2 regions of the Variovorax sp. V93 genome follow, and region 1 is predicted to be linked to the other one. Evidence: predicted binding sites of a transcription regulator. Region 1 holds the regulator's gene; the other holds the start of a gene.
The links. Region 1 encodes LexA, which represses DNA repair genes until DNA is damaged. Its sites were predicted from a motif close to ACTGTATNNNNATACAGT; they were not measured.
Positions count from the first base shown of each region.

Region 2: the regulator LexA is predicted to act here: its motif matches at 5,528-5,545, upstream of ACAM54_RS08930 (PA0069 family radical SAM protein).

Region 1 is NZ_AP028669.1:2,911,360-2,918,599, forward strand. Features, by position in the region: gene kdsB (3-deoxy-manno-octulosonate cytidylyltransferase) at 1-199, shown strand, start outside; gene adk (adenylate kinase) at 335-991, shown strand; gene ACAM54_RS13865 (asparaginase) at 1,019-2,008, opposite strand; gene lexA (transcriptional repressor LexA) at 2,082-2,765, shown strand; gene ACAM54_RS13875 (hypothetical protein) at 2,905-3,273, shown strand; gene ACAM54_RS13880 (D-2-hydroxyacid dehydrogenase family protein) at 3,364-4,371, shown strand; gene ACAM54_RS13885 (MFS transporter) at 4,426-5,583, shown strand; gene ACAM54_RS13890 (3-hydroxyacyl-CoA dehydrogenase) at 5,717-7,237, shown strand.
Region 2 is NZ_AP028669.1:1,882,957-1,890,196, forward strand. Features, by position in the region: gene ACAM54_RS08890 (tripartite tricarboxylate transporter substrate binding protein) at 1-22, shown strand, start outside; gene ACAM54_RS08895 (Rieske 2Fe-2S domain-containing protein) at 45-1,361, shown strand; gene ACAM54_RS08900 (DOPA 4,5-dioxygenase family protein) at 1,358-1,705, opposite strand; gene ACAM54_RS08905 (DUF4166 domain-containing protein) at 1,713-2,333, opposite strand; gene ACAM54_RS08910 (SRPBCC domain-containing protein) at 2,330-3,367, opposite strand; gene ACAM54_RS08915 (methyltransferase domain-containing protein) at 3,364-4,341, opposite strand; gene ACAM54_RS08920 (thiol-disulfide oxidoreductase DCC family protein) at 4,362-4,787, opposite strand; gene ACAM54_RS08925 (MarR family transcriptional regulator) at 4,846-5,448, opposite strand; gene ACAM54_RS08930 (PA0069 family radical SAM protein) at 5,566-6,660, shown strand; gene ACAM54_RS08935 (gluconokinase) at 6,777-7,240, shown strand, end outside.

The DNA of each region.
Region 1 (7,240 bases):
CGCCGGCTTCGTGCGCAGCTTTCCTTCGCTGGCACCTGCGCCCGTCGAGGCCACCGAAGCGCTCGAACAGCTGCGTGCGCTGTGGCACGGGCATCGCATTGCGGTGCACGTCAGCCATGTCGCACCCGGGCCCGGCGTCGATACCCCCGCGGACCTCGAGCGCGTGCGCGCGGTCTTCGCCGCCGAACCGGCGCGCTAAAAAGTGCGCTGCCGCAAGCGTGGCAGCGGAAATTCTTCACGCGCTCGCATGCTATCCTCGACGCAACTCCGCCTTGCCCCGCTCCCGGGCTGACGCTTGGCGCGACACAAGATCGAAGAACCCTCCGAGGACACCATGAGACTAATTTTGCTGGGCGCGCCCGGGGCGGGCAAAGGCACGCAAGCAGCCTTCATCTGCCAGAAATACGGCATCCCTCAAATTTCGACCGGCGACATGCTGCGCGCCGCCGTCAAGGCCGGCACCCCGCTCGGACAGCAGGCCAAGGCCGTCATGGAGTCCGGTGGGCTCGTGAGCGACGACCTGATCATCAACCTCGTGAAGGAACGCATCGCGCAGCCCGATTGCGCCAGCGGCTTCCTGTTCGACGGCTTCCCCCGCACCATTCCCCAGGCCGACGCCATGAAGGCGGCTGGCGTCAAGCTCGACTACGTGCTCGAAATCGACGTGCCGTTCAGCGACATCATCGAACGCATGAGCGGCCGCCGTTCACATCCTGCGTCGGGCCGCACCTACCACGTCAAGTTCAATCCGCCCAAAGTGGAAGGCAAGGACGACGTCACGGGCGAAGACCTGATCCAGCGCAAGGACGACGAGGAAGAAACCGTGCGCAAGCGGCTCGAGGTCTACAGCCAGCAGACGCGTCCGCTGGTCGACTACTACTCGGCCTGGGCCAAGGCCGATCCGGCTTCGGCGCCGAAGTACCGCGCGATCCAGGGCGTGGGCAGCGTCGAAGAGATCAAGCAGCGCGCACTCGCGGCCCTCAGCAGCTGAGCCTCCTCGGCTGCCCGCGGCCGCCGCTCAGGCGGCCGCCGTTTCCATCAGTTCCAGCATCAGCGCGATGCGCGCCTTGACGGGCGTGAGCGCACCGGCGTCCCGCAGCGGATCGCCGGGCTTGGGCAGGATGCGTCCGTTCGCGCAACGGGTGGCACGCAGCACTGCCACGCCCGCGGCCTGCGCCCGCAGCGCCGCCGCCTCGAGCGCATGGTGCACCGTGCCATTGCCGGTCGCGGCCACGACCAGTCCGCGGATCGGTTCGGCAGCGCCCGATGCGCGCTCCTGCAGCAGCAGGTCGACGAGCGCGCCGCTTGCGCCCGCATGGCTGGTGACGATCTCCACGCGCGGCCAGCGCACCTCCGCCCCTGCCTTCGCTTCAGGAAGCTTCGCGGCCCCGCCCACCACCTGCGGCCAGTCGCGCAGGCGCCGCACCGCGCCCTCTTCCACATAGCCGATCGGCCCGGCATCGCCCGATGAAAACGCGTCCGGGCGGTAGGTGTGCACCTTCTGCACATCGAGCGCGCCGTGGATGGCACCCGCGCAGACCACCGCCACGCCGTGCGCCGCCGGTGTGGCCGCGACGGCGATCGCATCGCGCAGGTTCTGCGGACCGTCGGGCGAGAGCGAGCTGGCCGGGCGCATGGCGCAGGTCAGTACCACGGGCTTGCCGGGCGCAAGCACCGCCTGAAGGAAGTAAGCCGTTTCCTCGATGGTGTCGGTGCCGTGCGTGATCACCACGCCCGCCACGTCGGCTTCGGCCAGCCAGAACGTGCAGCGCGTGGCGAGCTGCAGCCAGACGTCGAAAGCCATGTCCTTGCTGTCGAGCTGCGCCACCTGCTCCGCCACGAGCGCCACGCCTGCGGGCGCATCGATGCCGCCGAGCAGGTCCGCCACGCCCACCTCTCCAGCGGTGTAGCCAATGTTGTCGGCGCCGCTCGCGGCCCGGCCTGCAATGGTGCCGCCGGTGCCCAGGACCACGATGCGCCGCAGGCCGGAGGAAGGGGAATTAACCATGGGTTGCCAACTTTTAAAAACTGGTTAAAAATACAGGTACTGGATATTCAGCCAGTGCCGCAAGGAACCACATATGCAGTTCGCCGTGAAGCTTACCGCCCGCCAGCAGCAGATCCTGGACTTGATCCAGAGCGCCATTGCCCGTACCGGCGCGCCGCCCACGCGGGCCGAAATCGCCAATGAGCTGGGTTTCAAGTCGGCCAATGCCGCCGAGGAACACCTGCAGGCGCTGGCCCGCAAGGGCGTGATCGAACTTGTCAGCGGCACTTCGCGCGGCATCCGGCTCAAGGGCGACGCGCTGCGCTCGCTCAATGAGACGCGCCACCGCGAAGGCGGCCAATTCTCCCTCTCGCTGCCCGGCATGTCGCAGCTCGCGCTGCCTCTGATCGGCCGCGTGGCGGCGGGCTCGCCCATCCTCGCGCAGGAACACGTCGACCAGACCTATTACGTCGAGAACACGCTGTTCCAGCGCCAGCCCGACTACCTGCTCAAGGTGCGCGGCATGTCCATGCGCGACGCCGGCATCATGGACGGCGACCTGCTCGCGGTCCAGGCCACCAAGGAAGCGCGCAACGGCCAGATCGTGGTGGCGCGCCTGGGCGACGAAGTCACGGTCAAGCGCCTCAAGCGCAACAAGCAGGTCATCGAGCTGCATGCTGAAAACCCTGACTACCCGACCATCGTGGTCCAGCCCGGCGAGCCCTTCGAGATCGAAGGCCTGGCGGTGGGCCTGATCCGCAACACCATGCTGATGTAGCCCTTCGCGGCCTGCCGAAAGCAGCAACCCATCCGGCCGCAACAGGTGGCGGGCGTATGGCGCTTTGTCGCCATCACCCTGTTGCGTCCATTCAAAGAAATCCTGCCTGTGTTCAACCTCAGACTTTTTTGGAGTTCACATGGGAATCGCCCTCCTCGCCATCGCTGATTTGTGGATGCCGCTGCAATCGCTTGCAAGCCGGCTGCTGCCGGCACGCCGCCCGGCGCGGCGCGACACCGGCAGCAGCTCCGCCGGGTTGCGCTACGTCGCAGTCCGGCCGGCCTGCGCGGCCCGCGACCACGCGGCAACCCCCAAGGCGGCGCCGGCGCCCGTGCGGCCGCTGCGCGTCATCCGCGTGGTCGACGGCCCGCAGGGCGAAAGACGCAACACCAACCGCATGGTGATTTCGGGCCGCATGGCCGACGTCTGCGCCGAGCTCGACCGGCTGGCGGCACTCGAGGCGATGGAAACCATCAGCCCCGCGCCCCGCTCCACCCAGTTGCACTGAACCCGTGCACCCCGGTGACCACTGCCCGGGGTGGGTATCCAAACGTTCACACGCGCGTCATGCCAATGCTGCGAGGCACAATGGCACGCCATGAACATTGTGATCCTCGACGATTACCAGGACGCCGTGCGCAAGCTGCGCTGCGCCGCCAAGCTGGACGCGTACGCAGCCAAGGTCTACACCAACACGGTCAAGGGCATCGGGCAGCTTTCGGTCAGGCTGAAGGATGCCGACGTGATCGTGCTGATCCGCGAGCGCACCCAGATCTCCCGCCAGCTGATCGAAAAGCTCCCCAAGCTCAAGCTCATTTCGCAGACCGGGCGCGTCGGCGGCCATATCGACGTCACGGCCTGCACGGAGCGCGGCGTGGCGGTGGCCGAGGGCACCGGCTCGCCCCAGGCGCCTGCCGAGCTGACCTGGGCGCTGATCATGGCGGCCATGCGCCGCCTGCCGCAGTACATCAGCAACCTCAAGCACGGAGCCTGGCAGCAGTCGGGGCTCAAGTCGGCCTCCATGCCGCCCAATTTCGGGCTGGGCTCGGTGCTCAAGGGCAAGACGCTCTGCATCTGGGGCTACGGCCGCATCGGCCAGCTGGTGGCGCGCTACGGGCAGGCCTTCGGCATGCAGGTGGTGATCTGGGGGCGCGAGGCAAGCTGCGCCAAGGCGCGGTCCGACGGCTTCCAGGTGGCGCAGAACCGCCACGAGTTCTTCGCCGCGGCCGACGTGCTGTCGGTGCATCTGCGGCTCAACGAGGAAACCAACGGCCTGGTCAAGCTCGAAGACCTTTCGCGCATGAAGCCGACGGCGCTCTTCGTCAACACCTCGCGCGCCGAACTGGTCGAGGCCGATGCACTCCTCGCTGCGCTCAACCGCGGCCGGCCCGGACTGGCGGCGGTCGACGTGTTCGAGAGCGAGCCGCCGCTGCAGGGCCATGCGCTGCTGCGGCTGGAGAACTGCATCTGCACGCCGCACATCGGCTATGTCGAGCAGGACAGCTACGAAAGCTACTTCGGCCAGGCTTTCGACAATGTCGTGAGCTTCATCAAGGGCAACCCCACCAACATCGTGAACCCCGGCGCGCTGCAGGTTCGCCGGTGATTCCATGAGCCGCCGGGCCGCCTCAGGGCGGATACCGCAGCCGAAGGTTCTTCAGTGAGCCGCCCCGCGCCGCGCGGCGCACTGTGGGCCTTGCTGGCCGGCAATTTCGTGATCGGCACGGGCGTGATGGTGGTGCCGGGCACGCTCAACGAAATCAGCGCGTCGCTGTCTGTCTCGGTGGCGACCGCGGGTCAGCTGATCACGGTTGCTGCGGTCGTGATGTGCCTGGGCGCGCCGCTGCTCGCGGCGGCGGTCGCAGGCTGGGACCGCCGCCAGCTGCTCGCCCTCACCCTGCTCTGGTACGCGGCCGGGCATGCCATTGCGGCCCTGATGCCGAGCTTCGGCGCCCTGCTGCCGGTGCGCATGCTCACGGTGGTGGCGCCTGCGATCTTCACGCCCCAGGCCGCGGCCTGCGCCGGCATGCTGGTGCCGCCGGAGCATCGCGGCCGCGCCGTGACCTTCGTCTTTCTGGGCTGGTCGCTGGCCTCGGTGCTCGGCCTGCCCATCGGTGCGCTGGTGGGCGGCCATTTCGGCTGGCGCATGGCCTTCGGTGCGATTGCGCTGCTCAGCGTCGCGAGCGCGGCATCGGTCTGGCTGACCCTGCCGCAGGGGATTCGCCCCGCGGCGCTGACGGCAGCCGCCTGGGCGCGCGTGCTGCGCAGCCCGGTGCTGATGGGCATCGTCTCGGTCACGGCGCTGCAGGGCGCCGGCCAGTTCGTGCTGTTCAGCTATTTCGGGCCGATCCTGAAGCGGGACTTCGGCGCAGATCCCACCATGCTGAGCCTGATGTGGGCGCTGTTCGGCGTATTCGGCCTCGCGGGCAACATGCTCGTGAGCCGGTTCATCGACCGCGTGGGCGCGGGCCGCATGGTGCTCCTGACGAGTTCGCTGATTGCGCTGAGCCTCTTCCTGTGGCCATGGGCCGGCACGCTGCCGTGGCTGGCGGCGGTGCTCGTGCCCTGGGGCCTGGGCTGCTTCGCGACCAATTCGGCGCAGCAGGCAAGGCTGGTCAGCCTGGCCCCCGCGCTCGCGCCGGGCTCGGTGGCGCTGAACAGTTCCGGCATCTATGTCGGCCAGGCGGTGGGCGCCGGCCTGGGTGGATGGCTGCTTGCCAACGACGCGGTGGCATGGATGAACTGGGCTGGTTTTGCCCTGCTGCTCGCGGCCATCGGCCTGAGTGTGGCCATCGACCGCAGCCGCCGGCCGGCCTGACAGCGCGGCCCCGCGTAAAACCCGGCATGGCCCGGCGGCCGATGGCTGCAAAATCGAAGGCTGCGCAAAACTCCGGGCCCGGTGCCTGCAAGCGGACCCGGACGCCCACCAACCAGCGAAGATCTTTTTTCCAATGACAGTCAACTACACCCGGATCGGCGTCGTCGGCGCCGGCGCCATGGGCCGAGGCATCGCACAGATCGCGGCCCAGGCAGGCAGCGAAGTGCTGCTGCTCGACAGTTTTGCAGGTGCCGCCGAGCGCGGACGCGAAGCCCTCATGGCCCAATGGAACAAGCTGCACGAGAAGGGCAAGATCGACGCCGCGGCGCGCGATGCGCAGATCGCGCGCGTGAAGGCGGTCGACTCGGTCGGGGCGCTGGCCCAGTGCGACCTGGTGATCGAAGCGGTGGTCGAAGATCTCGAGGTCAAGCGCAAGCTGTTCCGCGAGCTCGAAACAGTGATCGCACCCACGGCCACGCTGGCCACCAACACCTCGTCGCTGTCGGTCACGGCCATCGCGGCCGGGCTCGCGCATCCGGAGCGCGTGGCGGGCTTTCACTTCTTCAACCCGGTGCCGCTGATGAAAGTGGTCGAGGTGGTGGCCGGCTTCAAGACTTCGGCCGAGGTCTGCAAGCAGCTCGCAGGCTATGCGGTGCAGATGGGCCACAGCGCCGTGCAGGCGCAGGACACGCCGGGTTTCATCGTCAACCACGCGGGCCGCGGCTATGGCACGGAAGCGCTGCGCATCGCCGGCGAAGGCGTGGCCGATTTCGCCACCATCGACCGCATCCTGAAGGAGCAGGCGGGCTTTCGCCTGGGCCCCTTCGAGCTGATGGACCTGACCGCGCTCGACGTGTCGCATCCGGTGATGGAGTCGATCTACCACCAGTACTACGAGGAGCCGCGCTTCCGTCCCAGCGTGATCACCGCCCAGCGGCTTGCGGCCGGCGTGCTGGGGCGCAAGACCAATGAGGGCTTCTACCGCTACAACGACGGCGTGATGCAGCAGCCCGCCGAGCCGGCGCCGCCGGTGGTGGCGGCAATGCCCTCGGTCTGGGTCTCGCCCCGCGCCGCGCGGCGGGCCGAGCTGTTGCGGCTGGTGAACGCGCTGGGCGCCCAGATCGACAGCGGCGCCACGGCGGCGCCCACGTCGCTGATCCTGGTGGCGCCGCTGGGCTTCGACGTGACCACGGTAGCCGCGGTAGAGCGCCTGGACGCCACGCGCACCATGGGCATCGACATGCTGATCGACGATGCCGCCACCAAGCGCCGCGTGCTCGCCACCAACCCCGCCACGCGGCGCGACATCCGCGATGCGGCGCACGCGCTCTTCGCGCGCGATGGCAAGGCCGTGAGCGTGATCCGCGACAGCGGCGGCTTCGTGACGCAGCGCGTGATCGGCACCATCGTGAACATTGCCGCGGACATGTGCCAGCAGCGCGTCTGTTCGCCGGCCGACCTCGAAACCGCGGTGCAGCTGGGCCTGGGCTATCCGCGCGGCCCGCTGGCCATGGGCAACCTGTACGGCCCGACCAACATGCTCGAAGTGCTGTTCAACCTGCAGACCGTCTACGGCGATCCGCGCTATCGCCCGAGCCCGTGGCTGCGCCGCCGCGGCGCGATCGGCCTGAGCCTGCTGCACGAAGAAGAATAAGCA
Region 2 (7,240 bases), 1.0 Mb from region 1:
ATTCGGCATTCGCGCCGAATGAACCGGAACAAGGAGACAAGCACATGCTGAGCGAAGAGAAGAACCGCCTGCTGACCGAGGTCGGTCCCGGCAAGCCGATGGGCGACTACCTGCGCCGCTACTGGCATCCGATTGCCGGAGCGAGCGAGTTCGACGACCAGGCCGTCAAGCCGCTGCGCATCCTGGGCGAGGACCTGGTGCTCTACAAGGACCTGGGCGGCAACTACGGCTTGGTGGACCGCCGCTGCTCGCACCGCAATGCCGACATGTCCTACGGCTTCGTCGAGCAGTGCGGCCTGCGTTGCAGCTATCACGGCTGGCAGTACGACCAGAGCGGCCAGTGCGTGCACCAGCCCTTCGAGGAAACGATGGACCCGGGCGCGCGCATGCGCAGGAACACGAAGATCAAGGCCTACCCCGTGCAGGAGAAGGCCGGGCTGCTCTGGGCCTACATGGGGCCGCAGCCCGCACCGCTGCTGCCCGACTGGGAGCTGTTCAATTTCAGCAACGGTTTCGCGCAGGCCGTGTTCGCCGAGATACCGTGCAACTGGTTCCAGTGCCAGGAAAACTCCATCGACCCCGTGCATTTCGAGTGGACGCACAACAACTGGACCACCCGCCTGCAGGGCGACGAGGGCCCCTATGTGCCCACCCACCTGAAGCTCGCGTTCGAGGAGTTCGAGCACGGCTTCGTCTACAGGCGGTTGCGCGGCGGCGAGAGCGAGGACAACGTCATGTGGACGGCGGGCCGCGTCACGCTGTGGCCCAACGGATTTTTTCTCGGCCATCACTTCGAATGGCGCGTGCCCATCGACGACCACAACACCCTGAGCGTGCTGTGGGTCCTGAGCCGCGTGCCGACCGAGCAGGAGCCCTACGTGCAGGAGCGCATCCCGTCCTGGTACGGCCCGATCAAGGACCCGGCCACCGGCCGCTGGATCACGAGCCACGTGGCCAACCAGGACTTCGTCGTCTGGGTGGGGCAGGGCACGGTCACCGACCGCACCCGCGAAAAGCTCGGCCAGAGCGACAAGGGCATTGTGATGATGCGCCGCCGCTTCTTCGAGGAGATCGAGGCGATGCAGGCCGATCCGGCGCACGAGCCCAAGGGCCTGATCCGCGATGCCGCGATGAACCGCGACCTGCGGCTGCCTTCGGCCTGCCGCGACGAGATGCTCCACGGCCTGCCGCGCGCGCAGCTTGCCGCCCATCCGCTGCTGGGCCCCTACCTGAAGGATTTCTTCGGCCAGGCCGGACAGCCCGAGCATGTGCGCGCGGCCTACGAACGCGCGATCGGCCAGAAGGTGGAAGGCGCGAAATTCTTCAAGGTGCACGGCAGCGCCGCGGAGCAGTCGAGTTAGCGCCGGAACATCCGCAGGTCGAGTGGGCTTTCCTCGCCGAGCCACATGGCATGCGCCGTGTGGTCGGCGAAGTCGTCGCCCGTGACGCCGTGCACGAAGATGTCGAGGCCGTTGCGGTGCGTCTCGAGCCATTCGATCACCTGGTCGAACTCGGCCGCGTCGAAGGCCAACTGGCAGCTCCAGTGCGTGTGGGGGCCCACCAGCCGCTCGTGCACCCGGCCGACCACCACCATCAGTTCGCGGCCCGCCTCTTCGCACAGCTGCCTGGCCTGCGCCACCGTGGCGGGGCCGAAGTAGACGTGGGCGTGGTATTGCGGATAGAGGTTTTCGGGGCGGCGCGGCATGGTCCGGTCATTGTGGACCCAACCGGAAGCGCCCGCTGTAGCGGAACACGTCGCCGAACCAGCGGTGGCGCAGCACCATCCTCATGGTGAAGCGGTCGGCATCGTGCGGGTCGGGCCGTTCCTCGACATAGGCGGTGCCCAGCAGCAGGCCGAGCGGCAGCGGCAGGTGCAGCCTGCCAAGGCGCCAGATGTAACCGAGGTCGCGGAACACCAGCGCGCCTTCTTCCGCGCTCACGGCCAGGCGCATGCCGACGCCGAAGCGCACGTACTCGATCACCTCGCCGCCGCCCTTGGCCGCCTGCGCCATGTGCGAGCGGAAGTGGAACGGCGCGCGGCCCTCGAAGCTGAAGATGCGGTCCCAGTACAGCCGCGCGTCGCCGGGCCGGCAGCGGTAGTGCACCTCGATCGGCACGCCGGTGCCGGTGTAGGGAACGAGGGCGCCGAACAGGCGGCCGAAGGGCATCAGCAGGCGCGCCCACGGCGCATGGTGCACTTCGTCCATCGTGCCGCGCACGCACACGTGGGCGTTCGAGAACGGTGCCATCGTGTAGTGCCGGCGGATCACGTCGCCGAGCTGCTCCCAGCCAGGGCCGAGCACCTGCTGGAAGACGGGGCGCGTGTCCTTCATGCGGCCGCCGCGGTGGTTTCGCTGCGCGCCCTGTAGAAGCGCAGGATGTGCTCGGAGAAGTCGCCCAGCAGGAACTGCGCCACGCGGTCGGCATACCAGTTGAAGCGCGTGCTCACGCGCCAGGAAACATCGATGCGAAGCTCCGTGCCGCCTTCGCGCGGCGTGAGCGTGTAGGCCGAATCGCGCAGGTCGAAATAGTGGCCGCCGATCACCACGTGGTCGTCCAGCGCGCCGGCGGGAAAGGAGTCGGGCGAGAAGCGGTAGCGCCACTTCACGCGCTGCAGCGGCTGCCACTCGGTGATGATTTCGTCGAAGTGCACGTCCTTTTGCCATTGCACCTTGCGCACGCGGCCCTCGGGCGTGTCCTGGGTCACGCCCGCCACCGGCATCGGCACGCCGATGCGGTAGGCCCAGGCATCGCCGACTTCGTTCGGGCGGATGTCCTGCGCATCGTTGAGCTCATGCCACACGCGCTCGGCGGGTGCGGCAATGAAGAGGGTGCGCGAAGTGCTCGAGATCCGTTCGGGGTTGGGCCATTGTGGCTCGATGGCGCCGAACAACAGCGGCAGCAGGGCGAAGCTGTAGAGCGCCGGCCTGGGCCAGTTCGTGATGCGGCAGACAATGCCCATCGCAAGCCCGCCGAGGCTGCCCATGACGCCGAAGAGGGGAACGATCACCACCGCGCAGACTATCCCTTCGATGAAGACCAGCAGCGTGCCCACGACGAACAGCGCGGTCGAGACCCACGGTGCCCAGATGTAGTAGCCCCAGCTGCGCCGCTCGATGCGCTCGGCCATGTAGACCGTGACCGCGCCGCACACGGCGGGGGCGAGGTAGATGAACGAACCCAGCATGGCCGAGAAGCGCTGGCCCGGCAGGCCGCTGAAGGCAATGCGCAGCACCAGCGCGGCGGCCGCGCCGACCAGCAGTGGCCAGAACCACGCGAAGGGAATGGGGTGCCTGGGCATGTCGCGCACCTGCACGTCGGTGGGCGGAGGCTCGGGGGGCGTGGTTTGGCCGGGTTCGGTGCTCATGAAAATTGCTTCTCCTCGCTGCGCCTGGCCGTCACCATGCAGTAGTCGAAATCGCGCCAGAAAAGGCCCAGCACCAGCGCGCAGTAGCTGGCCACGATGTGCTTGCGGCGCCAGGGGCTGAGCCGCCCGCGCGCCTTCCAGAGTTCGGCCAGCGCGAAGCGCGTGGCAAGCACCGGGATGTGCAGCGCGCTGGGCGCCACGCGCCAGCGCAGCGACTGCACCTCGATGTCTTCGAAGCCGTGGTCGCGCAGGGCGGCGACGAAATCGTCCCGCACGGCCAGCGTGGGCACGGCCCAGCTGTCGGCCCACAGGCGGTGCAGCCAGCCGGCGCTGCGGCCGGGCTTGTCGCGCAGCAGGAAGCCGTCGATCACCGCGAGCCGCGCGCCGGGCTTCAGCAGGCGGGCCGCCTCGCGCACGAAATCGGCCTTGGCCGTGCCAGTCGCGTAGCAGGCGCTTTCCACGGCCCAGGCGCCGTCGGCCTGTGCGGCGGGCAGGCCGGTGCGGGTGTAGTCGGCTTCGATGTGCGCCACGCGGTCGGCCACGCCAGCGCCGGCATCGAGCCGCAGGGCGATGCTGTTCTGCACCGCCACGTTGGTGACCGTGACGGCAAACAGCGCCGGATCGTCGCCCACCAGCGTGCGCGCGGTGGCGCCGGCGCCGCAGCCAAGGTCCACCACGCAGCGGCGCTGCGCGCCTTCCTGCGCTGGCGGCCGGGGCTCGTCGAGCTTCAGCGCGCGGCCGACGGCGCGGTTCATTTCCACCAGCATGCCTTCGCGCCGCAGCGGATTCAGCCCGAGCCGCCAGAAGCCGAAGTGCATGTTGTAGCTGGGGCTCCATGCACGGTAGTCGTCGGCCACCTCGGTGAAATAGTCCTGCGTGTCGGCCTTGGTGATGGAGGCTTCGGGCGCCGCGGAGGTTCGAGGCGCGGTCCGGGCGCCGGAGGGAGGGAAATCGGGCTGGAAGACGTTGGTCACGAGAGCTCCTTTTCTTTTTTTCAGATCCGGCAATTGCCGCCGGCGCAGGTGCGGGACGACCGCGCGGCCTTGCCCGCGAGCAGGGCCACCAGCCAGCGCGGCAGCCGGTAGCGGTTGCGCGCAAGCACCGCATAGGCGCGGTCGGCCAGCGGCGCGAGCAGCGGCAGGTCGAGCAGGAAGCTGCCGCTCGGCAGCCCGACGGCGTCGCGGCAGGCGCGGATGGCGGAAACGCCCACGAACACCTGCCCCGCTGCGTCGACCGCGTGGATGGCGGCCATCAGCGCTGCGCGTGGGGCCGGGCCGGCGCCGAAGCCGGCGGGCGAGCAGTCCACGAGGTTCAGGCGGGCCATGGTGTCGCGCGCCTTCATTGCGTTCATTTCTGCCGTGCACAAAGCACAGGTGGCATCGAAATAGACGGTCAGCGGATAGGTGGCAACGGCGGGCATAAGGTTTGTTTTCGTTGTTTCTGTCAAAACAGAAATTAAGAAGCAAAAAAAGAGCGGCTCAGATCATCGGCAGGCTGGCATGGTGGGCATCGGAATCGTCGTCCTTGCCGGGGGCCGCGGTAGTTGCCGCCGGCGCCGCATCGCCGCGAACGAACTTCTGCACGCTGGCCCCGAGCGTCAGCACCTTGTCGAGCGTGCCGGGCGAGAGCCGCAGCATTTCGTCGGCCCAGGTGGCGAGTTTGCTCATCAGGTCCATGGTGGAGCGGATGCGGTCCTGCGCATCGGCGGGCTCCTTCTGGAAGTCGGGGCTCGCGACGATCTCGCGCAGCACGCGGATGGTCGGGTCGAACTCGCGCTCCTTGCGCTCGCGTACCACGGTGCGGAACAGCTCCCAGACGTCGACGCTGGTTTCGAAATAGTCGCGCCGGTCGCCCAGGATGTGCGTCACGCGCACCAGGTTCCACGCCTGCAGTTCCTTCAGGCTGTTGCTCACGTTGGAGCGGGCCACGCCCAGCGTGTCGGAGAGCTCTTCCGCATGCATGGGCCTGCCGCGCGCGAACAGCAGCGCATGGATCTGCGAGACCGTGCGGTTGACGCCCCACATGGAGCCCATTTCTCCCCAGTGGAGAACGAACTTGCGTTGGATGTCGGTGAGTTCCATGCGTTGGAGTCTAGGATTTTATAAATTTCTGTCAAGAGAGAAACTCAAAATCAGCTTGATCCCGGAAAAGCTTTAGAATACTGTGTAAACATACAGTATTCGAGAGAAAGGACCTGCATGCCCGCCGCCCGGATCCCCATCCACGCCATCAAGGGCCGCGGCGCGGCCACGCGCCTGGCGCACCGCTTTTCGCGCGACGAGCGCAATGCCTTCGACGATGGCTGGGGCACGCTCGAAGAAGGCGCGGCCGAAGCCGAGGAACTGCTGCCGCTCGCCACCGAAGTGCGCTTCGAGGACGTGAAATCGGTGCTCAACGAAAACGACTCGCCCGATATTTCCTTCGACCGCTCGCTCAACCCGTACCGCGGCTGCGAGCACGGCTGCATCTACTGCTTTGCGCGGCCCACGCACAGCTACCTCAATCTCTCGCCGGGGCTCGACTTCGAAACCAAACTCATCGCCAAGCGCAACATCGTCGAGGTGCTGCGTGCCGAACTCGGCCGCAGGAGCTACCGCCCCAGCCACATTGCGATCGGCACCGCCACCGACTGCTACCAGCCCATCGAACGCGAACTGCGGCTCACCCGCTCGGTGATCGAGCTGCTGAAGGAAACGCACCATCCGTTCGCGCTGGTCACGAAATCGAGCGCGGTGGAGCGCGACCTCGACCTCATCGCGCCCATGGCCGCCGAGCACCTGGCCGCGGTGTACATCACCGTGACCACGCTCGACGGCGAGCTGGCCCGCAAGCTGGAGCCGCGCGCTGCCGCGCCGCACCGGCGGCTGCGCACCATCCGCACGCTGGCCGAGGCGGGCGTGCCGGTGGGCGTGAGCGTGGCGCCGCAGATTCCCTTCGTCAACGAAGACATGGAACAGGTGCTCGAAGCCGCCTGGGACGCCGGTGCGCGCAACGCCTTCTACACGGTGATCCGGCTGCCCTGGGAAGTGGCACCGCTCTTCAAGCAATGGCTCGAACTGCACTACCCGCAGCGCGCGGACCGCATCATGGCGCGCATCCACGAGATGCGCGGCGGCAAGGACTACGACGCCGACTTTGCCACCCGCATGAAGGGCTCCGGCCTCTGGGCCGACCTGATCCGCCAGCGCTTCGAAAAGGCGGCGAACCGCATCGGCTTCAACCGCGAGCGCATTGCGCTCGATCTCGGCGCGTTCCGGCCGCCTGGCGCAGCGGGGCAGGGCAGCCTGTTCTAAGGGCGGCCGCGGCGGTGGTCCTGTTCCGGCGAAAAAGCGCTGCATCATGAGGAAGTGGATTCAAGTTCCACTGAAGCGCGGAGAATATCTCCGCGGTCTCACCAGGAAGGGTATGTATGAACGGGCCATGGCTGGTCGTGATGGGTGTTTCGGGCTGCGGCAAATCGAGCCTCGGGGCCGCGCTGGCGGTGGGCTTCGGGCTGCCGCTGATCGAGGGCGACGACTACCACCCGCCGGCCAACGTCGAGAAGATGAGCCGAGGCATCGCGCTGACCGATGCGGACCGCGCCGGCTGGCTCGCGACGCTGGGGCAGAAGCTGGCGGCTGCGCCGCAGGGGGCGGTGCTGACCTGCTCCGCGCTCAAACGCAGCTACCGGGAGCAGTTGCGCGCGGCCGTGCCGGGCCTGCGCTTCGTGTTCATGGAGATCGAGCGCGCCGAAGCCGAGCGCCGCGTGGCCGCACGGGCGGGTGCAGGCGAGCACACGTTTCCCGCAAGCCTGGTGGCCAACCAGTTCGCGACGCTGGAGTCGCCGGTCGGCGAGCCGGGCGTGCTCGCGGTGGACGCAACCGAGCCGCTGGG